3 regions of the Vibrio kasasachensis genome follow, and region 2 is predicted to be linked to each of the others. Evidence: predicted binding sites of a transcription regulator. Region 2 holds the regulator's gene; each other region holds the start of a gene.

Region 1 (7,791 bases), on a different contig from region 2:
AATAGATCATCTGCTTCAAACGCAAATGCTTCACCATCACGATTTAGCGCTTTAACAGAGACTTCTGCTGCGCGTGGCACAAGAGCGCGAGCGCCCGGAACAGAAAGACAACCTTCTTCAATGCCATCTTCGCCACGTTTTTCGGTGATTTCAGGGTTAATAAGCACCATAGGCTCATTGCGAGTTTCTGAAATATCGATAACCACGATACGTTGATGAACATCTACTTGCGTTGCAGCAAGACCGATACCTTCTTCGTCATACATGGTTTCAATCATGTCATCGACGATTTTTTGAATCTCAGGAGTCACTGCTTCCACGGGCTTTGCCACGGTGCGAAGGCGATCATCTGGGAATGTTAATACTTGTAATACAGACATATACACTCGAAATATTGATTTGTGCCGAATCGAGATAAACCTCGTTGGCTCAATTCTAGACATTTTATACTTCAAATGACAGCATCAATACGCTTTTTGACGTGCTTTTCTGTCGATAAAGTGACCGCCTTTCTTATCTGGTTTTCCGAAAAATGAACATCAGGATTGAGTTATGTATCAGATATTGTCGAAATCATGGATCGCACTGTTTGTATTTGTTTTACCACTCATTTCTTTTGCTAGTACTTCCGTTACCATCAAACCGATGATCCAGTTGAGCCCTAAAGTTAGGGTGTTGGAGCAACAAACTTCGACTGCGACTCAAGATTCACTATCACTGCCTTATTTAGAATTCCCACGCTTGTTGACGGCAAAGCAATTACAACGGGCGGCGCGCGTATTGGGTGCTAACCATGGTAAACAGTATCTTACTGATGATGAGTTACTGTTTATTAGTGGTAAGCAACGACAATTGAGCTGGGGAATATTTCATCTAAGCCAAACTTATACTCGTGATGAATACCAAGTTGTGGTGCTTAAACAAGTTGCCTGGGCTGAGTTAAAGTTGAGTAACAAACAGATGTCGGGCTTGCAAGTGACTAAGCAGTTACAAGAAATCTTGGTTGACGATATCGCTTTGCCGGTATTGAAAGACGATAGATCGCCATTGAATTTACGTTTCTATCCGCAATCATCACCGCCACAAAGTGTGGTTACTATTTTGGGGGGAATAGAAGATGCTCAGTATGCTGCGCATAATCAGGTAGTTGTGATTGATCGAGGTACGCGTGATGACCTAGCGCAAGGTCATGTCTTTGAACTTTATCAAAAAGGTAGCCAAGTGCTCCCTGCAGATCGTGGCTCCCAAATGGTTCAGCAGGCTTTAGATAATGATTTTCAGTTTCCGGACTCTCGTGTCGGGCGTTTGATGGTTATTCAATCTTATGAGCACTTTAGCTTAGCGTTGATTACGGAAAGTCGGCAGCCAATTGGGCGCGATACGTTAGTTAAATCGGCGGTGATAGCAAAATGACGATTGAATCACTAACAGCTTGGTTAACACTCTATTTTACTCCAAGGCTGGGAGCTAAAGGCTTGCAAAAGCTACTGAGTAAAGCAGATCCAGAGCAAATCGTGCAGTGGGATCCCGTGCGATTGCAAGCGGTCGGGTTAAGTACCACTCAAGTGAATTTTATTCATCAGCCGAATAAAGCCTATATAGAGCAGTGTCTTGAATGGAAAGCCACTTCATCACTGCATCACATTATTACGTTGCAAGATAGCGCTTATCCTCCGTTGTTAAAGCAAATACCGTCCCCGCCACCAGTGTTGTTTATTAAAGGTGATTTGGCGCCGCTTAGCTTCCCGCAAATTGCCATGGTTGGCAGCCGCCATGCCAGCATTGATGGGCTTAATAGTGCCAAGTATTTTGCTGCCGCTTTGGCAGAGCAAGGCTTGGTGGTCACTAGTGGTTTAGCTTTAGGGGTTGATGGGTATGCTCATGATGGAGCGCTCAATGCGAACGGCTGTACGGTGGCAGTGTTAGGCTGTGGGTTAAAGCAAGTCTATCCGGCACGGCATAAAGGATTAGCTGATCGGATCGAACAACAAGGAGCTTTAGTTTCTGAGTTTCATCCGGCAACGTTACCTAAAGCGAGTAACTTTCCGCGTCGTAATAGGATTATTAGCGGTTTGTCTTTAGGGGTTCTGGTCATCGAAGCCACGGAAAAAAGTGGCTCTCTTATTACCGCGCGTTATGCCGCTGAGCAAGGGAGAGACGTTTTTGCATTGCCCGGTTCAATTCATTCACCTCAGGCAAGAGGATGCAACCAACTGATTAAACAAGGTGCTTGCTTAGTGCAGGGTGTAGAAGATATTTTAAATGAAATAGACAGTTTATTACGCTGGTCTGATAGTTATATACCTAGACATGAAAGCTTGGCGGAAAAAGAGCCGAAAGAACAATTGCCATTTGCCAAGCTTCTAGCTAACGTAGGAAGAAATGTGACACCTGTTGATATTTTGGCACAGAGGACCCATATCCCAGTGCAAGAAGTCATGATGCAGCTCTTAGAGCTTGAGCTTTTAGGGCATGTTGTTGCAGTTTCCGGTGGCTATATTCGTAAGGGGAGGGGCTAGCTATGATGATGGATATCCTAATGTATCTATTTGAAACTTACATCCATAGCGATGCGGAGTTACAGGTCAATCAAGATGAACTTGAAGATGAATTACTTCGAGCAGGTTTTGACCAAAAAGATATTTATAAAGCCCTTGTCTGGCTAGAAGAATTGGCAGCGTTGCAGCAAGGTGAACTTGAATCTGCTATTTCTGTCAGTGGTGCGGCGTCAACGCGTATCTACACAACTCAAGAGATGAGGCGTCTTGATCTAGAATCTCGTGGTTTTCTGATGTTTTTGGAGCAAGTCAGCGTTCTTACTACAGAAACTCGCGAAATGGTAATAGATCGAGTGATGGGTTTAGAGACAAATGACTTTGAACTTGATGATTTAAAATGGATTGTATTGATGGTGCTGTTTAACGTGCCCGGCAATGAAAATGCATACACGCTTATGGAAGAGCTGTTATACACCCATGAGCAAGGTCTTCTCCATTAAATTTTTGTAGGTATATGAGTAGTAAAATAGATCAGCAATTATTTTCTGCCCATGAACACGCTCTTGAACATCAGGTCTGTCCGAAATGTCAGACTGAGCAGCGTGAGGGGGAGTTACAGCTTCGTCATGGCAAGCATGGTCCGTTTCTAGGGTGCAGCCTTTATCCGGAATGTGATTATATTAAGCCATTACATCAAAATGATGGGCATATAATCAAAGAGTTGGGTGTACCTTGCCCACAGTGCAGCAATGAACTAGTTCTTCGCCAAGGTCGTTATGGCATGTTTATTGGCTGTAGCCATTATCCAGAGTGTCATCATATTGAATCACTTGAGCAAAACGAACCCCAACAAAATGATCAGGTTACTTGCCCTGAATGTCGAAACGGTCATTTGGTAGAGCGGAAAACTCGATTTGGTAAGTTGTTCTACGCTTGTGACAATTACCCTAAGTGCAAGTTTGCTGTTAATCAGCCACCTGTGATGGGAGAGTGCGCTATTTGTCGCTACCCTCTTTTGGTTGAAAAAACGCTGGCGAGTGGTACGAAATATCAGTGCGCAGATAGAAAATGCAATCACATTCAATCGGAATAAAAAAGCGGCGTATATCGCCGCTTTTTACTCTCTATCTGCTGATAAGGCGGCACTAATTTGTAAAATTAGTTCGAAAAGCTTTTAGCAAAATCATGTACTGCTGGAAATGCTCGCTGATCCAACACTTTTGCAAGCGCGCAAAGTCGCTTTTGTAACTCACCACGGTAATCACCACAGACATTAATGTGTCCCATTTTACGACCAGCGCGTTTCTCTTTGCCGTACCAATGGATATGGCAACCCGCCATTTCCAATATCTCGTTGGGTAAACTGTCCTCACCGAGGATGTTGATCATTGAGGTTTCACGAACCAGTTTTGTACTACCCAGTGGCAAACCACATACCGCGCGCAAGTGGTTCTCAAACTGACAGATTTCAGCACCTTGCTGCGTCCAATGTCCTGAGTTATGTACTCGTGGTGCAATTTCGTTGACCAATAGAGCACCGTCGACATCGAAAAATTCAAGCGCTAATACACCGACATAATCTAAACTTTCCGCGATAGCGGTAAACATCTGTAGTGCTTGATCTTGTAGCGCTTGATCGGCGATCGCGCTGGATAGGCTAAGTACACCATCGGTATGAACGTTTTCTGCAAGTGGGTAAACGGCAATTGAACCGTCTTTGCCTCGTGCACCAACCAATGAAACTTCACGTTGGAATGGCACGAACTCCTCCGCAACAATTGCTTGATTGTCGCTGCTGGTAAGGCATTCAGACATTTCTTGCCAAATGGTCGCTATATCTGCGGTATTCTTTAAACGCCATTGACCTTTGCCATCATAACCACCTAGAGCACTCTTCAGTACCATTGGGATACCGACTTTTTCTACCGCCAGCTCAAAATCTTCACGGGTATTGATCACCGCATAGTTTGCGTTGCGTACTTTTGCTTTGTCGAGGAGAGCCTTCTCAATGCGACGATCACCCCCAGCTTTTATTGCGTCAGTTGATGGAAGGAATTTGCCGCTTTGTTGACAGGTATCGAGAATGTCATGAGGTATATGCTCAAACTCGGCCGTGACCACATCCGCTTGAGCAATGGCGCTGCCCAAGCCTCGACCTAGCACCGTTTGAGTCAACGGATGAACAATGTTGCCACTACCAATATCATAAGCTGAAATCTTAATATTAAGTGGCGCTCCGGCAAGTGACATCATACGCGCCAGTTGCCCTGAACCTAACACCAAAACATGCATGGATTACTCCTCTGCTGGGTTTGAATTTGCCAGTACGGTTTCTGTTTGTTGAGCGCGGAATGCTTCAACTTTTGCCATCACTTCTTCATCGTGTGTGCCGATGATCTGTGCAGCTAAGATCCCCGCATTTGCTGCACCTGCTTCACCAATTGCGAGCGTGCCAACGGCGATTCCTTTTGGCATCTGTACAATCGAAAGTAGTGAATCCATACCTTTTAATGCACGAGATTGAACAGGAACCCCCAACACTGGCAAACTAGTGAAAGCCGCTGCCATTCCGGGTAGATGGGCCGCCCCGCCTGCGCCTGCAATGATGACTTTTAAGCCACGATCTTTAGCGCTAGTTGCATAGTCAGCAAGTAGTTGAGGGGTTCGGTGTGCAGAAACCACTTTGGTTTCGTAACTTACGCCAAATGTGTCGAGCATTTCTGCTGCAAGTTTCATGGTTGGCCAATCTGATTTTGAACCCATGATAATTCCGACTTTCATCTCAAACTCCTTCAAGCTGCCTATGGGGTGAGCAAGTAAATTTGACCGCATTATACGAGTATTTTCACCCCAAGCAAACGTTTGCGCGAGGGAAAAATTGAATTGATACAATTTATAAAAAAATTGCTTTAGGCTGTGCGCTTGATTGTTAGTACACTGAGAAAAAATGTTAACAGAAATTAGAAAGGAAATGTGAGTGAATAACTTTGAGCAAGCTCTGAGTGCATTACAACAAGGTGAAGTGATTGCCTACCCGACGGAAGGGGTGTTCGGTGTTGGATGCGATCCAGATAGCCCGCAAGCTATTCAAAAATTATTGATGCTTAAGCAGCGACCGGTAGAAAAAGGATTGATTCTTATTGCCGCAAGTTACCAACAGCTGCTGCCTTATATTGATGAATCTCAACTCAGCCAAGAACAGCTTGAAACCGTGAAAGCATCATGGCCAGGACCATACACTTGGATTATGCCTGCCAGTGATAGAGTCTCTCATTGGGTGTCTGGTCAGTTTGATACTATTGCGGTGCGCGTCACTGATCATCCCTTGGTGCAGAAAATGTGCTTAGCACTTGGGAAACCACTCACTTCGACCAGCGCCAACCTTTCTGGTTTCCCACCATGCTTAACCACTCAAGAAGTTCAAGCGCAGCTAGGCGATCGGCTATTGGTGATTTTACATGGTGAAACCAGTGGGCGAGATAAGCCAAGTGAAATTCGTGATGCGAAAACGCTAAAAGTGCTTAGGCAAGGATAACAAGTAAAAGGAAGCCAACATGCCAGCTGCAATTGATAAACAAGCCGTAAAGCAATTTTTAATGTCATTACAAGATGATATCTGTGCTCAGCTAGAACGTTCTGATGGAAAAACCAATTTTGAGCAAGATGCTTGGCAGCGTCAACCCGGTGAGCGTTTGGCTGGTGGCGGAAGAACACGTGTAATGACAAATGGTGCGGTGTTTGAGCAAGGCGGTGTAAATTTTTCTCATGTGAGTGGGCAAGAGATGCCAGCCTCAGCAACGGCACATCGTCCAGAGTTGGCAGGGCGTAGTTTTGAGGCTATGGGGGTTTCATTGGTTATGCATCCTCATAATCCTTACGTACCAACATCTCATGCCAATGTTCGTTTCTTTATTGCCGAAAAAGAGGGCGAAGAGCCTATTTGGTGGTTTGGAGGTGGTTTCGATCTCACACCGTTTTATCCATTTGAAGAAGATTGTACCTATTGGCACAACACGGCTAAAGAAATCTGCGGCCCATTTGGCGAAGAGGTATATAGCGAGCATAAAGCTTGGTGCGATAAATACTTTTACTTGCCGCATCGCGATGAAACTCGTGGTGTGGGTGGTTTGTTCTTTGATGACTTAAACCAATGGGAGTTCGATAAATGCTTCGCTTATATAAAAGCAGTCGGTGAAGGGTACACACAAGCGTATTTACCGATTGTTGAGCGCCGTAAAACCACTTCATATGGTGTACGTGAAAGACAATTCCAACTATACCGACGCGGGCGCTATGTTGAATTTAATTTGGTATTCGACCGAGGCACCTTGTTTGGTTTGCAAAGTGGTGGGCGCACCGAGTCGATTTTAATGTCAATGCCACCGATGGCGCGTTGGGAGTATGGTTATCAGCCTGAGCCGGGATCAGCGGAAGCAAAACTCTATGAAAACTACCTCAAACCAAGAGAGTGGTAACGCTTTCCTCCTTATATAGATAGTGATAGGGTCAATACAGACCCTATTTTGTTTTTGGTGATAAGGATATGACACAACAAATTGATCGTTATGCTGTTTTCGGTAATCCAATTGATCACAGCAAATCTCCATTTATTCATACTCTGTTTGCTCGTCAAACCAATCAATCAATGAGCTATACCGCTGAACTGGCACCCGTTGATGGCTTCAACCAAACTGCCGCCGATTTTTTTTCCCATGGTGGGCGAGGCTGCAATGTCACCGTACCTTTTAAAGAAGATGCTTATCAATTTGCCGATCGCTTAACTGAGCGAGCTGAACTGGCAGGGGCGGTCAATACACTGAAAAAGCTTGATGATGGTATTATCTTGGGAGATAACACCGATGGTGCTGGTCTAGTTCAAGATCTTCTGCAATATCAAGTGCCATTAGAAGAAGCTCGTATTCTAGTGATTGGTGCTGGTGGTGCAGCACGTGGTGTACTCAAGCCATTGCTTGATCAAAAACCGCAACAACTGATTATCACCAACCGAACATTGAGCAAAGCTCAGCAACTAGAAACGATGTTTCAGCCGTTTGGTCCAATCAAAGCGGTTGCCTTAGCAGATGTTGAAGGTCCGTTTGACGTTATCATCAATTCTACGTCGGCAAGTCTAAGTGGTGAGCTACCGGAAATATCATCTAGCGTGTTTGCTTCACATACTTGCGTGTATGACATGATGTATGGCAAAGGAAAAACAACCTTTAACCTATGGGCACTAGAACAAGGTGTCATTCAAGCATTTGATGGTTTAGGTATGCTCGTTGGGCAAGCGTCT
Region 2 (7,791 bases):
TCTGTTTCAAAATCCGCCAGTAATGCGTGGTTATCCAAGTCTTCACTGGAGACATGACGCCCTGCTCGCAACATACTATCTAGCGCTGGAAACAAAGGGTTAGAGATTGCTTTTGCCAGATTTTCTGACATATATTCGTTAGTATCTGTCGATGACATTTGCTTGTACCTTTGCACCAAATTCATTAATCGCTTGCCAGTCTGGCTGCACTGCGTGGTAATCCAATTCGGAATAACCTAATTTCACTGCTTGATCGACTACGATTCGGGCTAAATCAAAATGATGAGTCCGTGGATGCTGCATTAGATAATCACGCAACACCATACCGAGATCGATTGGAGTACCTTGTTGCTTATGAACCTTAAGCATTTCTCCAATGCGCTCTGACAGCTCATCATTGACTTGTTGAAATTCTTCATACACCACTTCTGTTGGGACATGACCCGTTACCTCATCATCACGCAGCACAAGTGCTTCATCACGCAGGTCATTCAAACGCTCTGCATCAGCGTACGTGAGATGCCAAGGCATATCGAAGTAGTCTTTCATTGATTGACGCAGACGCGTGCTAAAGGCACGGTTCTTATCCATATCGATCGCGGTACGGATGAACTTGTGCACATGCCTGTCATAACCAATCCAAAGGTCAATCGCTTGTTGACCCCAACGAGTGATTCGGTCTAGCTTCATCTGGAGCCCAAACAAAGTTTCTTCAATGAACTCAAGTTCATCATCACCGTACACCAACTCTTGAATATCAAGAATTTGGGTTTGCAGCTCGTCACCTGCCGCTTGCAAAGTATCTTGCAGCTCGCGCAACGTCGTGGATGTTTCTGAAAGAAGTGCTTCACAGTTATTAATTGCTTCACGCCAATCTTTGTTTAACAGTTCTGCAATTTGGGTTTTTACCGTCTGTTGCTGTTCATCCATTACGCGCTGGTTGAGATCGATCTGATCGAAGATCTCACCAACTGAGTATTTTAGTACCCCATATACATTCTTTTTCCAGTGTCCTGGTGTGCCACCCTTTTGCGCCGCTTCAATAGCTTTCGCCATCTCATCTGCGACCATCGATAGTTGAATCGATAGTTTAAGCTTAGAAAATTCACGGTGACGGACGTAATAATCTGTAATGCCAATCGCTAAAGGTGACAAACGGTAAATACTTGCACCATCTGTCACTTCACTGGCAAAGCGGCTAATTAGACGCTGTTTCACCATCTCGTTTATCGCGTTGTTGGCACGAAATGCCGACGCTTCGCCGGTATCTTCAAATAATCGAGTGACGATGGTAAACGCATCATGGAGCTCACCTTCACCCAATTCTTCATCAAATCTTTCATTGCTTAATACCGCAATTGCGATAAGAAAAGCTAGTCTTTCGCTGGTTAGATTCAATGAGAAATCGTGCTGCTTTACCCAACCAACCAATTCGTCGATAGGTTGCTCAGCAACGTTGAGAGTCATCTCACTCATTGTTATTCCTATTTATCTTTCTTTTTTGCCCATACATGAATGTATCGACCTAATGAGAGGTAAGGCTCTTGACGACAAAATTTTTCTTCAAGTGCCAATACATCTTCAAACTGATAGTCGCCCATATACAATTGATTACCAATGTAATCACTGAAACAGCGAATGCCAGATTTACCGCAGATCTCATAGCCTGCGTTTTCAATCCACTTATACACGTCTTCGGGGACTAAACCTTTTTGCGGTTGTAGCTTAAAACGTTTGCGGTGAGGCATGCCCTTCAACACATGAGGAAGGTTGCCACATACGACATTTTTATAAACTAACCCATGCTGGTTATAAAACATCACCGAGGCAATACCACCCGGTTTTACTTGATCTAACACTGTTTCCAATGCCGCCTTAGGATCAACTAACCACTCCATCACTGCATGGAACATAACCAAATCCACAGCAGTTTCCATATGATTGGCAATCTCCTGCACGGGAGAGTGAATCAAGCGATAGTTGTCAAGCAGACCATTAGTTTCAATATCCTGTTTTGCCAACTGCAGCATTTCAGAAGATAGGTCACATAACGCAACTTGATGTCCGAGCTTGGCTATTTTTTGCGACACTTGTGCAAGACCACCGCCAGCATCAAGTACTTCTAGGCAACGTTGGTCACTCTGTAGCATGGCGAGAGCTTGTTCAAGATCTTGCCAAACAATTACTTGGCGAATCTCACCTTTGTCAGAACCATAAATGTTTTTTGCAAATTTGTGGGCAATATCGTCGAAATTACGGTCTTCAGTCACGGCGGCTTGAGTTATCATGTCTAATCGTGCTGCTATTCTGTCACAAGAAAGGCAGATATAAAGAGGGATTCTCTTAATTTATAATCAACTGGTGTTTTTTCGGACTATTTAAGTATGTTTGAGCTGAAAAAAGTCTTCTCTTCTTTGCTCATGCCTTTACCAGCGCTGCTGATCATAGGCTTTTTGGGCTTAATGTTAATTATGTTTACTAGGAAACAGAAGACCGGCTGTTTTGTGGTGCTCTTTTCCTTTATTGGCATCTTCCTTATCTCTTTCCAACCACTTTCCTCCCGTCTATTAATGCCACTAGAACGCCAATACACCGCTTTTTTGCCCGTCGATAAATCCATCGACTACGTTATGGTATTAGGCAGTGGGCATGTGGTGGATGATCAGATCCCACCGACTTCGGAGTTAAGTCGCACCGCATTGATGCGCTTGTCTGAGGGAATTCGTATTATGCGTATCTACCCAGGTTCAAAGCTCATTTTATCCGGCTATGCCGGCGGTACTGATGTAAGCAATGCGCGTATGATGGCAAAAGTAGCGTTAGCACTTGGCGTATCAAAATCGGACATCATCTTATTGGAAACCGCCAAAGACACATGGGAAGAAGCGCGCCAAGCGGCCGCGTTCGTAAAACGTAAAGAAGTCGTATTGGTGACTTCAGCTAGCCATATGAAACGTGCTCTGAACGAGTTTCACTCGGCAGGATTAGAGCCTTACCCGGCTCCAACTAACTATCTAGCACAGGACCAAATCAATCAGTTCTGGAGTAAATACACGCCAAAAGCGATTTATCTGGAACAAACTGAGCGCTACTGGCATGAGACGCTTGGACGAATTTGGCAAAGCTTACGCAACTGGGCTTCAGATTACGAAGAGAAGAGTATCGAAGCTTCACAAAGTAAAGTGTAGTCCTCGATTAGAGACATAAAAAAACCGAAGCTTAAGCTTCGGTTTTTTTATTAATACAGAGTGATGTATTAGTCACCAGCAAACATATACCCTTCACCGTGAACCGTCACAAAAATTTGCGGGTTCTTCGGATCAAACTCCATTTTAGCACGCATGCGACGAATCAAAACATCAATAGTACGGTCATTTGGCGCATCTACTCGATGGCTAATCATGTTCAAAATACGTTCGCGACTAAGAACTTGATTCGGGTACGAAGATAGTGCTACCAACAACTCATATTCTGCTTTGGTTAATTTAACTGGCTCGTTATTACGACTCAGTGCTCGACGTTGAATGTCAAACATCCACTCACCAAAACGGACAACATTGGTGTCATTTTTTTGGTCAGCGATAGTGCCTGCGTTGCGGGCTGCAGAAATACGCCACAGCAAGTTTTTCACGCGCACTAGTAGTTCGCGAAGTTCGAACGGTTTTGTCACATAATCGTCTGCGCCCATTTCTAGACCAACAATTTTATCAATGCTATCCGTGCGTCCTGTTACCAGGATAATTCCAATGTCCGATTGACTTCGTAGTTCTCGTGTTAACATCAAACCATCTTCACCAGGAAGATTGATGTCTAACATAACCAAGTCGATCGAATGATTTTGTAGCATGCTGCGCACTTGCTCTCCGCTTTCGGCTTCGCTGACGGTGTAACCTTCATTTTGAAAGTAGCCAACTAGCTTACTGCGAGTGACCGCATCATCTTCTACAACTAATACGTGATAGCTCATCTAAACCACTTAATTTACATTAGGAATTAATTTCAACTGTATTCTATTCATAAGTCGTAACATTTCTAGTCTTTGTTATATTAAACTCAAGAAAGATGATTTTTTATTGATTCAAAACAAACCTAGCTTAGTTGTTAACATTTTGCCATTTTTTGACCCATTTAGTCACAACATGCGTTATCGCTATTCATTTTTCTTCGCTAAAATACTAACAGTACGAAAACTTGGAGCATTATCAGATGCAAGAACTAAAAGCTTTTAATGAAAAGCGTGCAGAAATTTACTGGTGGTTTTCTAGTTTGTTTGCCAAAGAGCTTACAGAGGCAGAACTAGTTCAATATCAAAGCCCTGAAATTCGCAGCTTCCTAGCTGGTCTTGGTGAAAACCCAACACTAAAACCCGCAATTGATCGACTTGTTGACGCGCTAAATCGTCAGATCGATCGCGAGGATGGACAACTTGAACTTGCCGCTGATTTTTGTGACTTATTTTTAAAGTCAGACAAGGAATCAGCATTACCTTATGCCTCTATGTATGTGGGTAAGAGCGGTCTATTACATGATGAACCCGCGATAGAGATGGAAGCACTGCTCATTCAACACGGTGTTGCGATCAATAAAGAGATGAATGAACCTGCTGACCATATTGCCATCGAACTCGACCTCTTAGGTAATATGATTATTCGCTCAAATGAACTTGAGCAGGAGCGTCATTTAAATGATGCGCTCATCGAACAAGAATCCTTTATTCGTCAACATATTCTTAACTGGGTACCAAAATTCTCAGCAAAGAGCCAAAGTTTAGACTCGTTTGGCTTCTACTCTGCGGTTGTATCGCTTCTGGTTGCATTCCTAAACCTTGATTGCGACTATCTTGTTGGTGAAGCCGACTAAAATCCGACTTCCGTTTGATGGGAAAAGGTTTTCGTTTGCTACTGGCGACGATGCGGTCTAAAATCGTAACCGAAAACGATAAAAAATATGAATCAAGTGCAAACCGCTGTAAAAAAGCGGTTTTTGTATTTCTAATACTTCCTGCCAATTTATTCAAGAATGTGAATAGCTAGGTGGCAACTATAAATAGGATCACACCTTATGGCCACTATAAAAGATGTTGCGCGTCTCGCGGGCGTTTCAACAACAACAGTCTCGCACGTAATTAACAAAACTCGCTTTGTTGCAGAAACAACTCAAGAACGTGTAATGGAAGCAGTACAAGAGCTAAACTACGCTCCTAGTGCCGTAGCTCGTAGTTTGAAATGTAACAGCACGCGCACCATTGGTATGCTGGTTACTCAATCTACAAACTTATTCTTTTCTGAAGTGATTGATGGTGTAGAAAGCTACTGTTATCGCCAAGGTTATACCTTAATTCTGTGCAATACCGGTGGTATCTACGAGAAACAACGTGACTATGTCCGTATGTTGGCTGAAAAGCGTGTCGATGGTATTTTAGTTATGTGTTCAGATTTCACTGAAGAATTGAGTGAGATGCTTAATCGTCACAAAGATATTCCAAAAGTGGTCATGGATTGGGGTCCTGAAAGTTCGCAAGCCGACAAAATCATCGACAACTCAGAAGAAGGTGGTTACCTCGCAACGAAGTACCTAATTAAACATGGTCACACCGATATTGCCTGTTTAAGTGGTCACTTTGAGAAAGCTGCATGTCAGGAACGTATTCAAGGCTTCAAGCGTGCTATGGCAGAAGCTAACTTACCCGTGGACGAAGATTGGATTCTAGAAGGCAACTTCGAATGTGACACAGCTGTGCTAGCTGCGGACAAAATCGTTGCTATGGATAAGCGCCCTACCGCAATTTTCTGCTTCAATGATACGATGGCACTTGGTTTAATGAGCCGCCTACAGCAAAATGGCATCCGTGTTCCTGAAGATATGTCTGTCATTGGTTACGATAACATTGAACTGGCTGAGTACTTCTCTCCGCCATTAACTACAGTTCACCAACCAAAACGTCGTGTCGGTAAAAATGCGTTTGAAATCTTACTTGAGCGAATTAAAGATAAAGAACACGACAAACGAATATTTGAAATGCATCCAGAAATCGTTGAACGCTCTACAGTAGCTAAAATAAACTAAGCTAATGATTCCTATAACAATAGCTGATGGTCATCACATCAGCTATTGCTTTTCACATTCAACTTAATTCTTGCATTAGGATCACAAATATCTCATAGTGTTGTAATACTTCTATGTCGAAGTATCTTAATCTTTAGCAAAGCAAATTAAGTCACGCACAGGGCAAACCATTCTGAAAAGATGGGACGCAAAGCCACCGGCCTAAACATTATGTATGGCAGCGGGGTTACCGATGGTAGAAATGCACTCGTTAACGGATTACTCTCCTGATTTCTGCATTAGCTGCTATTCTCTCGGACCTGATTTGGTGGCGTATTATTATACACATACACCGAGAAAGTACTGAATGGATAAACCAATACTTAAAGACTCAATGAGGCTATTTCAGCCACTAGGTCGTATTAAATCTCGCTCTATGTTTGGTGGGTTTGGGATCTTCGCAGACGAAACAATGTTTGCGCTAGTTGTACACGACAAACTTCATATTCGTGCCGACAACACACTCACTAAGCAGTTTAAACAACAAGGTCTAGAGCCGTACGTGTATCACAAGCGTGGGTTCCCTGTTGTGACCAAATACTTTGCTTTAAGTGAAGAATGGCAGGACGATTGTGACCAAACACTGCAAGTTGCTCGTGAAGCGCTTGTTAAAGCACAAAGCGAAAAGTCTACTCAAGCTGAAGCCAAACCAACTCGCATCAAGGATTTACCCAATTTACGACTGGCGACAGAACGAATGCTTAAGAAAGTCGGTATCGACAACGTTAAGCAACTCGAACAAACTGGCTCTCTTGAAGCTTACAAGGCTATTCGAGAGTCACACGTTAGTGAAATAAGCCTTGAGCTATTGTGGTCGCTTGAAGGTGCAATAAAAGGAACACACTGGTCAGTGGTTCCGCAATCTCGTCGGGATGAATTACTTTCAAGGTTGCATAACTAAACTCTAAGCCAGCGATAATCGCTGGTTTTTTTTTGAAAGTTTTCGTTGGCTTTACGGTTCTTATTCAACAAGATAGTAAATGAACATCAAGTTCAGGAGAAAAAAATGAATAAGAAGCTTGTTATCGGAGTATTTCTCGTCGCGTTAATTGCCCTGCTGATCACGCAATTTGGTGATCAACTTACGCTGACTAATGCCAAAGCCCAACAAGCTGCACTGAGTGCATTTATCGAACAGAACTTCGTACTCGCAGCCCTGAGCTACTTTTTTGCCTATGTTGCAATCGCCGCATTTTCTATTCCTGGCGCGGCGGTTGTCACCTTACTTGGCGCTGCTCTATTTGGTTTTTGGAGCAGCCTACTGCTCGTTTCATTTGCTAGTACATTAGGTGCAACAATTGCTTTCCTAAGCAGCCGTTTCCTACTTCGTGATTGGGTACAAAGCAAATTTGGTGATAAGTTGAACTCGATAAACCAAGGCGTTGCAAAAGATGGCGCATTCTATCTATTTTCGTTACGCCTTATTCCTGTATTCCCATTCTTCTTAATCAATCTATTAATGGGGCTAACGCCAATATCAACAGCGCGGTTTTATCTTGTCAGCCAAATTGGCATGCTGCCTGGTACGGCGGTTTACCTCAATGCAGGTACACAATTGGCACAAATTGACAGCCTATCCGGTATCGTTTCACCTTCTGTACTCATTTCATTTGCACTACTTGGATTATTCCCAATTGTCGCTAAATGGTTGATGACAAAATTCAAGCGTTCACCGCAATCTCAAAA
Region 3 (7,791 bases), on a different contig from region 2:
CGCTAAGCTGAGCTATTCAGTAGCAAAGCGCTTTGCACCGAAGTAGATACTCTGTCTACTTCGGTTTTTTATGCTTGCTTAACAGAAAATATGACCTAACAGCTCTTTGAATAGGTATAATTACTTCATTGAACTCTTACCCTGAGATGCCGTTATGTCTCAAAATGACTTCGACTTATTCCAACAAATGATGGGGGATGTAAAACCCCTGCAAAATGACACCGCTGAACTTAAAAAATCTCACCAAGTCAGTGAAGCTCAGATCGCTAAGCGAGAAGCCGCCGTTTCATTAGCTGAACACGAACCTGAATATCTGTCGTTAGATAATGCGCCAATGCTCAAACCTGATGATGTCATTGCGTTTAAACGCAATGGTGTTCAAGACGGCGTTTATCGCAAACTTCGATTGGCTAAGTATCCTATCCAAGCAAAGCTCGACTTACATCGTAAAACGTTAAAACAGGCGCGTGATGAAGTAGTCAACTTCCTCAAGCAATGCATGCGCATGGATATTCGAACCGTCATCATTATTCATGGTCGAGGAGAGCGCTCTAACCCACCCGCTTTAATGAAGAGCTATGTTGCGCATTGGGTGACTCAAATCAGCGATGTTCAGTGTGCACACAGTACGCAGCAATTTCATGGTGGAACGGGTGCGGTCTATATACTGCTGCGCAAGAGTGAAGAAAAAAAATTAGACAACCGAGAACGCCATCAAAAACGAATGGGCTAATAGCACTGCGGCTGTTACAATCGCCGCGAACTAATTCACGCCATGTTAGAAATCAACATGACGACTGACATTTGCCGTTGGGAAACGTTGAGAGAAATTCCTATGCCACAAGATAATGCTAAGCGCTTAAACAAATTCATCAGTGAAACTGGCTACTGTTCACGTCGCGAAGCCGACAAGCTTATTGACCAAGGTCACGTAACCATAAATGGGCAAATACCTGAAATGGGCACAAAAGTAATGCCTGGTGATGACGTTTGCATTAATGGAAAACCGCTGAAATCGAAAGAAAAACCTGTCTATATTGCCTTAAACAAACCAACCGGTATTACCTGTACTACCGAGCGTGATATTCCGGGCAACATCGTAGATTTCATTGGGCATAAGTCGCGCATCTTCCCGATCGGTCGTTTAGATAAACCGTCTGATGGTTTAATTTTCTTAACCAACGATGGCGACATCGTCAATAAAATTCTGCGTGCGGGCAACAGCCACGAAAAAGAATACGTAGTTCGAGTGGATAGACCAATAACCGATGAGTTTATTCGCCAAATGGGTTCTGGCGTTGAAATTCTCGATACCGTCACTTTACCTTGTAAGGTAACTAAAGAGACCAAATACTCTTTTCGTATCGTTTTGACTCAGGGCTTAAACCGTCAAATTCGCCGTATGTGTGAAGCATTAGGCTTTGAAGTATTCAAACTCCGCCGCGTCCGTATCATGAATATCACATTGGACGATATTCCAAACGGTCGTTGGCGTTATCTGACAGACGATGAAATCAATGAAATTCACGCCATGTGTGAAGGATCTGTTAGTACTGAAGAAGCATCAAAAACGGATTCAAAAGGTAAGCACATTCGAAAAGCAACCGATGCTAAGTTGTTTGATAGTCGAGAAGAAAACCAAACTTCAACAGCGCGCCGAAACCAAGATACTCGTACGTTTAAAGGTCGCAATGCTGATGAGTTTCGTCACGCTCCAAATTCGAAGAAAGGGCGCAATCACTCTTCATCAAACGGTGGGGGCTCTGGTAATGCATCTTCTGGCAACAAAGGGAAGCCTTTTCACTCCTCTAAACGCAATAGCGAACAAGCAAAATCAGGCAATCAGCCGCGTTTCGGCGGTACATTGGGCTTGAAGAAGTAGCGGTAGGTAAACAGCAAAATGTTGAATTAACAGCACGTTAAGCTGTTATTCTATTCTCAAAAAAAAGGGGAGCTTTGCTCCCCTTTTTCATTACTTGGTATTATTTAGTACCAAAGATTTTATCACCTGCATCACCTAGACCCGGAACGATGTAACCTTTATCGTTTAGCTTCTCATCGATAGCCGCACAGTAAAGTTCAACATCTGGGTGAGCGCGTTCAAGAGCTTCAATACCTTCAGGGGCAGCAACAAGTACAAGAACTTTAAATGCCTGACAGCCATTCTCTTTTAGAAGATCGAGCGTTGCGATCATTGAACCACCCGTTGCTAGCATTGGATCAACAACAAGCGCGATACGCTCGTCGATGTTCGATGCTAGTTTATTGAAGTACGGTACTGGCTCAAGTGTTTCTTCATCACGATAAACACCTACTACACTGATACGTGCACTAGGCATGTGCTCTAATACGCCATCCATCATACCGAGACCGGCACGTAGGATAGGCACTACAGTCACCTTTTTACCTTTAATTTGATCGACTTCAACTGGACCATCCCAGCCTTCAATGGTTACTTTTTCTGTTTCAAAATCCGCGGTAGCTTCATAAGTTAGTAGGCTACCAACTTCTGTCGCTAATTCACGGAAGCGCTTCGTGCTGATATCACCTTCTCTCATTAGACCAATTTTATGTTTAACAAGTGGGTGATTAACTTCAACAACTTTCATGTCCATCTCCGGCTTTTTGGTTTTTTTAAACAAACCTTCAGATTATAAACGATTTCACGCTAAATTTCTTGAATTAGTGTAAGATAAAAAACATGCGCAAACGTTTGCTATTGCAGTTTATCAACTGTTAGAATAGCGCCCGATTTCTCATATCCAATTGACTAAACCGAGGACTTCCTGTGAGTGGCAATAATACTTCTCTAAGCTATAAAGACGCTGGCGTTGATATCGATGCAGGTAACGCACTTGTCGACCGTATCAAAGGTGCTGTAAAACGTACTCGTCGCCCTGAAGTAATGGGTGGTATTGGTGGCTTTGGTGCACTTTGTGAACTGCCAACCAAATATAAGCAACCAGTGTTAGTTTCTGGTACCGATGGCGTGGGTACTAAATTACGCCTTGCGTTGGATATGAACAAACATGACACCATCGGTATCGATTTGGTTGCCATGTGTGTTAATGACCTAATCGTACAAGGTGGCGAACCACTGTTTTTCTTAGATTACTACGCAACAGGAAAACTGGATGTGGACACCGCAGCCGACGTTGTTTCTGGTATTGCAGAAGGTTGTGTACAAGCGGGTTGCGCACTTATCGGTGGTGAAACTGCCGAAATGCCGGGCATGTACGAAGGCGAAGATTACGATGTTGCTGGTTTCTGTGTTGGTGTTGTCGAAAAAGCAGACATCATCGATGGCAGCAAAGTTGCGGCTGGAAATGCACTAATCGCAGTTGGATCAAGTGGCCCACATTCAAACGGCTATTCATTGATCAGAAAAATTTTAGAAGTGTCTGCTGCTGATAAAAATCAAGAGCTTGACGGTCGTACTGTTGGTGAACACCTACTAGAACCGACTAAGATTTATATCAAGTCTGCACTTAAAATGATTGCCGAGCATGATATTCACGCTATTTCACACATTACTGGCGGCGGCTTTTGGGAAAATATCCCTCGTGTACTTCCTCAAGGTACTAAAGCTGTTATTGACGGTAATAGCTGGGAATGGCCAGCCATTTTCAAATGGCTGCAAGAGCAAGGTAATGTAACCACCCACGAAATGTACCGAACTTTCAACTGCGGCGTCGGTCTTGTTGTCGCTCTACCTGAAGATCAAGCTGATGCTGCTGTAGAGCTCTTGCAACAAGAAGGCGAGAACGCATGGGTTATCGGTAAAATTGCACCTGCACAAGCGGGTGAAGAGCAAGTAGAGATCATATAAGTTATGAAGAGTATTGTAGTTTTAGTTTCCGGAAACGGTACCAACCTGCAAGCAATCGTAGACGCCTGCGATGCCTCAATTAAAAATGGCAAAGTAACGGCGGTATTCTCGAATAAACCGGACGCTTATGCACTTGAACGTGCTAAAAAAGCGGGCGCAGCTGGAGTGTTTCTCGATCCTAAAGCATTTGATACTCGTGATGCCTTTGATCATGAACTGATGCGACAAATGGATGGTTTTGCACCTGATTTAATCATCCTTGCTGGTTATATGCGTATCTTAAGTGGTGAATTCGTACGCCACTATATGGGGCGTATGATCAATATCCACCCTTCTCTATTGCCTAAATACCCAGGGTTAAATACCTATCAACGTGCGATACACGCTGGGGATGAAGAGCATGGTACAAGCGTGCATTTTGTCACTGAGCAATTAGATGGCGGACCCGTTATTTTACAAGCAAAGGTGCCGATCTTTGATGAAGATACTGTGGATACCCTCACTGAACGAGTGCAAAATCAAGAACATCGCATTTACCCAATGGTGGCAAAATGGTTTGTTGAAGATCGCTTAGAAATGCGTAATGGCAAAGCCTTTTTAGATGGTGTGCAACTTCGTATACATGGCTACGCGACGGAATAGACCGTGATTATTGATTGAACCTAAAAGCGAACTTTATGTTCGCTTTTTTATTTTTTGTCGCCTAACTAACCTAGCAATTCACCTCGTATTTATCTATTAATCCCCTGTTCATTTTTTGTTTGTTACTGTAGTTCTAACCATACAAAATCAGCCCGATCGGCATCATTTTTGGAGATGACTATGGATATAAAATCGCTACTTAATCAAGCTCTTAATTCAGACATTGTTCGACAAGGACAAGAGAAAATAAAAAACCCATCAACCTCAAGTACGATAAAATCTCTCGGTGCTGGTGCCGTAGGCGGTGGTTTAGTTAATCTTTTGATGGGCTCTAAAAAAAGTAAAAAGATGGGGAAAAAGATAGGGAAAAATGCATTAAAAATTGGTGGCGCTGCCGCACTTGGTACATTAGCTTATAAAGTCTACAACAACTGGCAAGCAAACCAATCGACTGCAGCTACATCCTCCAGCGAACAGTTTGATGAAAACAGTATCATTCACGAACAACTGATCCTTAAAGCAATGATCGCTGCCGCTAAAGCTGATGGTCACGTTGACCAAACTGAAATGTCACATATTGAGTCCGCTATTGAGCAAGCTGGCGCCGATGACCAACTCAAGACAATGATTCATCAAGAGCTCAATAAACCATTAGACCCAAGTCAAATTGCTCAATTGGCTCATACACCTCAGCAAGCTTCAGAGATTTACCTAGCCTCACTGATCGTCGTTGATGAGCAGAACTTTATGGAAAAAGCATATCTAAAAGAGTTAGCTAAGCAACTTCATTTACATCCAGAAGTGACTCAACAGCTTGAATTGCAACTCAATAGCTAAGTAACCGACCAGATCAACTATCATGATTGAATATTTTTGGCTCAATTGAGGTCAAGGCTTGAGATTGTACAATCTCAAGCTTTGAGTTTGCTAAACACAATGTGTATATTGAGATGAGTTCTCATTTAATTGGAAGTAAAACGATGAAAGTTTACGATTGTTGTGATTTAGTACGCGAGCTCTACGCGCAAATTGGCAGTGGCGATCAAGGCTATATTCCTAAAGCAATTGGATGTGCGGTACGTACGCTTAATGAAGTTGCAGCCGACGTCACTCTAGACAAATCAATTCGTGAAAAAGCTGCGTTTGCCGCCGCTAACTTGTTGATTTCTGATTTCGAGGATCAGTAATGAACTTGAGCAACTTTGAAAGCATGGACACCATCATGCTTATGAGCATCGTTAACTTGAAGTTACGTGATGAATTTAGTGGTGACTTAGACGAACTCGTCGCTTTTTTTGAGATCGACAAAGTCGCTTTAGAAGCTAAACTTGCCACTGGCGGATTTGAATATTTAGTGGCAGCTGGTCAATTTCGCTAAGCGATCGTTATCTGTATTCAGAATATAAAAAAACCGCCAAAAGGCGGTTTTTTTATTTAAAACAAAGATTACTCTTCTTCATCCGCTTCTTCGTCTGCTTCTAGTGCAGCTTCAGCGCGTGCACGTAGTGCCGCTGCTTTACGTTTTGCTGATTCAAGCTCTTGACGTTCTTGACGTTCAACACGTTGTTGGCCTTTACGCTCGTTGCGCTCTGCTTGGTTCTTAACAAAACCTAGCAACTCGTTCTCAGCCCAAGCTTGTGCAAGTTCTTCAGTTTCGAAACCAGCTTGACGCTTAGATACAAGAGTTTTACGAGAAGTAACTTGGCGAATAATTTCTGCAGTCCAACCAGCGCGCTTTTCAACCACGCGAATTGCGAATTTTTTGTTTTTAGACATTTCTATTTCCTAAGGGATTATTCAGGGATCGGTCAACTTGATAACTCCATCGAAGCTGAGCTGTTTAACACCATCCCTTGGTAAGCGCGGTATTAGAACATAATCAATTGCACTTTGCTGCAAAAACTTGCTACTCACCAAAAAAAAAATCTCCTATCTATATTGACTTTTGTAGATACACATTGAATGCGTGTACCAAATGCGTTGTTTGCTAATGATTAAGCCGTCATCCCCAACGCGAAGTGGCACGTAAAATACAATATCAATATAGTTGCATATAAATACCTTCACTATAGTAAATTTGCGGCTGATGATATCTGCTTTTATGTCGTTCAACCGCCTACACAATTTTTATTATTGTACAGTTAAGGAAGAACTAATGAATCACATAAATATAAGGACGAAGCTGCGTCAAGCACTCACTTTAGGAACCTGTGGTGCGGCAAGCTTATGTACTATTAACGCCTATGCGGCTGTAGATTGCACCAACATAGAAATTTGGGACAGTTCAAAGGCTTATACTGCTGGATCTCAAGCACAAGAGACCAACAACGTTTACAAAGCAAACTGGTGGACGCAAGGTCAAAACCCTGCGACGCACTCTAACCCCCATCAAGAATGGACGCTCATCGATAGTTGTTTATCCAATGGATCCAACCTCCCTCCTACAGTCGACCTTGCTCTCTCCGCTAACGCAATTAGTTTAGGGTCGCCTGTGGTATTAAGCTCAAATGCGAGCGATCAAGATGGTCAAGTCACGCAGGTAGAGTTTTTAGTTAACGGTATTCCTATTGGTTCCGTAACCGCCCCCCCTTACCAGCTAAGCTACACACCCACTCAAGTTGGTAACCTAAGTTTAGTTGCGCAAGCAACCGATGATAAAGGCGCGGTAACCGATTCTACGCCGGCATTCTTAACCGTCTCTGATGGAGTTATAACAAAAAGCTGTCGTCCGGATGGATTATATCAAACACCCGGGACGACTGTTCCTTACTGCACTAGCTATGATGAAGAAGGTCGTGAACTCATGGGCGCGGATCACCCCCGCCGTGTAATTGGTTACTTTACCAGTTGGCGAGCCAGTGAAGATGCGCAAACCGGCTATCTTGTTAATGACATTCCATGGGAACAACTGACGCATATAAACTACGCGTTTGTCAGTATTGGTTCTGATGGCAAAGTTAATATAGGCAACGTTAATGACCCAGCTAACCCCGCGGTTGGAATGGAATGGAATGGCGTAGAAATAGACCCTACTCTTGGTTTTAAAGGTCATTTTGGTGCACTCGCAACAGCCAAAGTCAAACACGGCGTTAAGACACTAATCTCGATTGGTGGCTGGGCTGAAACCGGCGGTCACTTTGGTCCAGATGGCAATCGTATTGCGGATGGTGGTTTCTACACTATGACGACTAACGCTGATGGTTCAATCAATCATGCTGCCATTCAAACCTTTGCTGATTCAGCCGTTGTAATGATGCGTCAGTACAAATTCGATGGCTTAGATATTGATTACGAGTATCCAACAAGTATGTCGGGTGCCG

What was found. Region 2 encodes PurR, which represses purine synthesis genes. Its sites were predicted from a motif close to TNANGNAAACGTTTNCNTNA; they were not measured.
Region 1: purE (5-(carboxyamino)imidazole ribonucleotide mutase) is a predicted target of PurR. The motif match lies at 5,349-5,368, and genes of this name have one in related genera.
Region 3: purM (phosphoribosylformylglycinamidine cyclo-ligase) is a predicted target of PurR. The motif match lies at 2,702-2,721, and genes of this name have one in related genera.

What each region holds. Positions count from the first base shown of each region.
Region 1 covers NZ_JAKJTB010000025.1:1,528-9,318, reverse strand. The annotation lists gene def (peptide deformylase) at 1-380, opposite strand, end outside; gene L4C38_RS18640 (LysM peptidoglycan-binding domain-containing protein) at 553-1,413, shown strand; gene dprA (DNA-processing protein DprA) at 1,410-2,519, shown strand; gene L4C38_RS18630 (DUF494 family protein) at 2,522-2,998, shown strand; gene L4C38_RS18625 (DNA topoisomerase family protein) at 3,013-3,591, shown strand; gene L4C38_RS18620 (5-(carboxyamino)imidazole ribonucleotide synthase) at 3,657-4,790, opposite strand; gene purE (5-(carboxyamino)imidazole ribonucleotide mutase) at 4,794-5,279, opposite strand; gene tsaC (L-threonylcarbamoyladenylate synthase type 1 TsaC) at 5,476-6,033, shown strand; gene hemF (oxygen-dependent coproporphyrinogen oxidase) at 6,053-6,973, shown strand; gene aroE (shikimate dehydrogenase) at 7,042-7,791, shown strand, end outside.
Region 2 covers NZ_JAKJTB010000015.1:101,400-109,190, reverse strand. The annotation lists gene mukE (chromosome partition protein MukE) at 1-158, opposite strand, end outside; gene mukF (chromosome partition protein MukF) at 139-1,476, opposite strand; gene cmoM (tRNA uridine 5-oxyacetic acid(34) methyltransferase CmoM) at 1,485-2,270, opposite strand; gene elyC (envelope biogenesis factor ElyC) at 2,385-3,188, shown strand; gene torR (two-component system response regulator TorR) at 3,257-3,967, opposite strand; gene torD (molecular chaperone TorD) at 4,207-4,860, shown strand; gene purR (HTH-type transcriptional repressor PurR) at 5,062-6,066, shown strand; cyclic di-GMP riboswitch class I at 6,218-6,300, shown strand; gene L4C38_RS13225 (TfoX/Sxy family DNA transformation protein) at 6,413-7,006, shown strand; gene L4C38_RS13220 (TVP38/TMEM64 family protein) at 7,112-7,791, shown strand, end outside.
Region 3 covers NZ_JAKJTB010000020.1:15,414-23,204, reverse strand. The annotation lists gene smrA (DNA endonuclease SmrA) at 155-733, shown strand; gene rluF (23S rRNA pseudouridine(2604) synthase RluF) at 836-1,882, shown strand; gene upp (uracil phosphoribosyltransferase) at 1,983-2,609, opposite strand; gene purM (phosphoribosylformylglycinamidine cyclo-ligase) at 2,789-3,829, shown strand; gene purN (phosphoribosylglycinamide formyltransferase) at 3,833-4,471, shown strand; gene L4C38_RS16350 (tellurite resistance TerB family protein) at 4,652-5,308, shown strand; gene L4C38_RS16345 (YaeP family protein) at 5,452-5,658, shown strand; gene L4C38_RS16340 (DUF4250 domain-containing protein) at 5,658-5,849, shown strand; gene L4C38_RS16335 (DUF3622 domain-containing protein) at 5,918-6,247, opposite strand; partial or broken gene L4C38_RS16330 (chitinase C-terminal domain-containing protein) at 6,627-7,791, shown strand, end outside.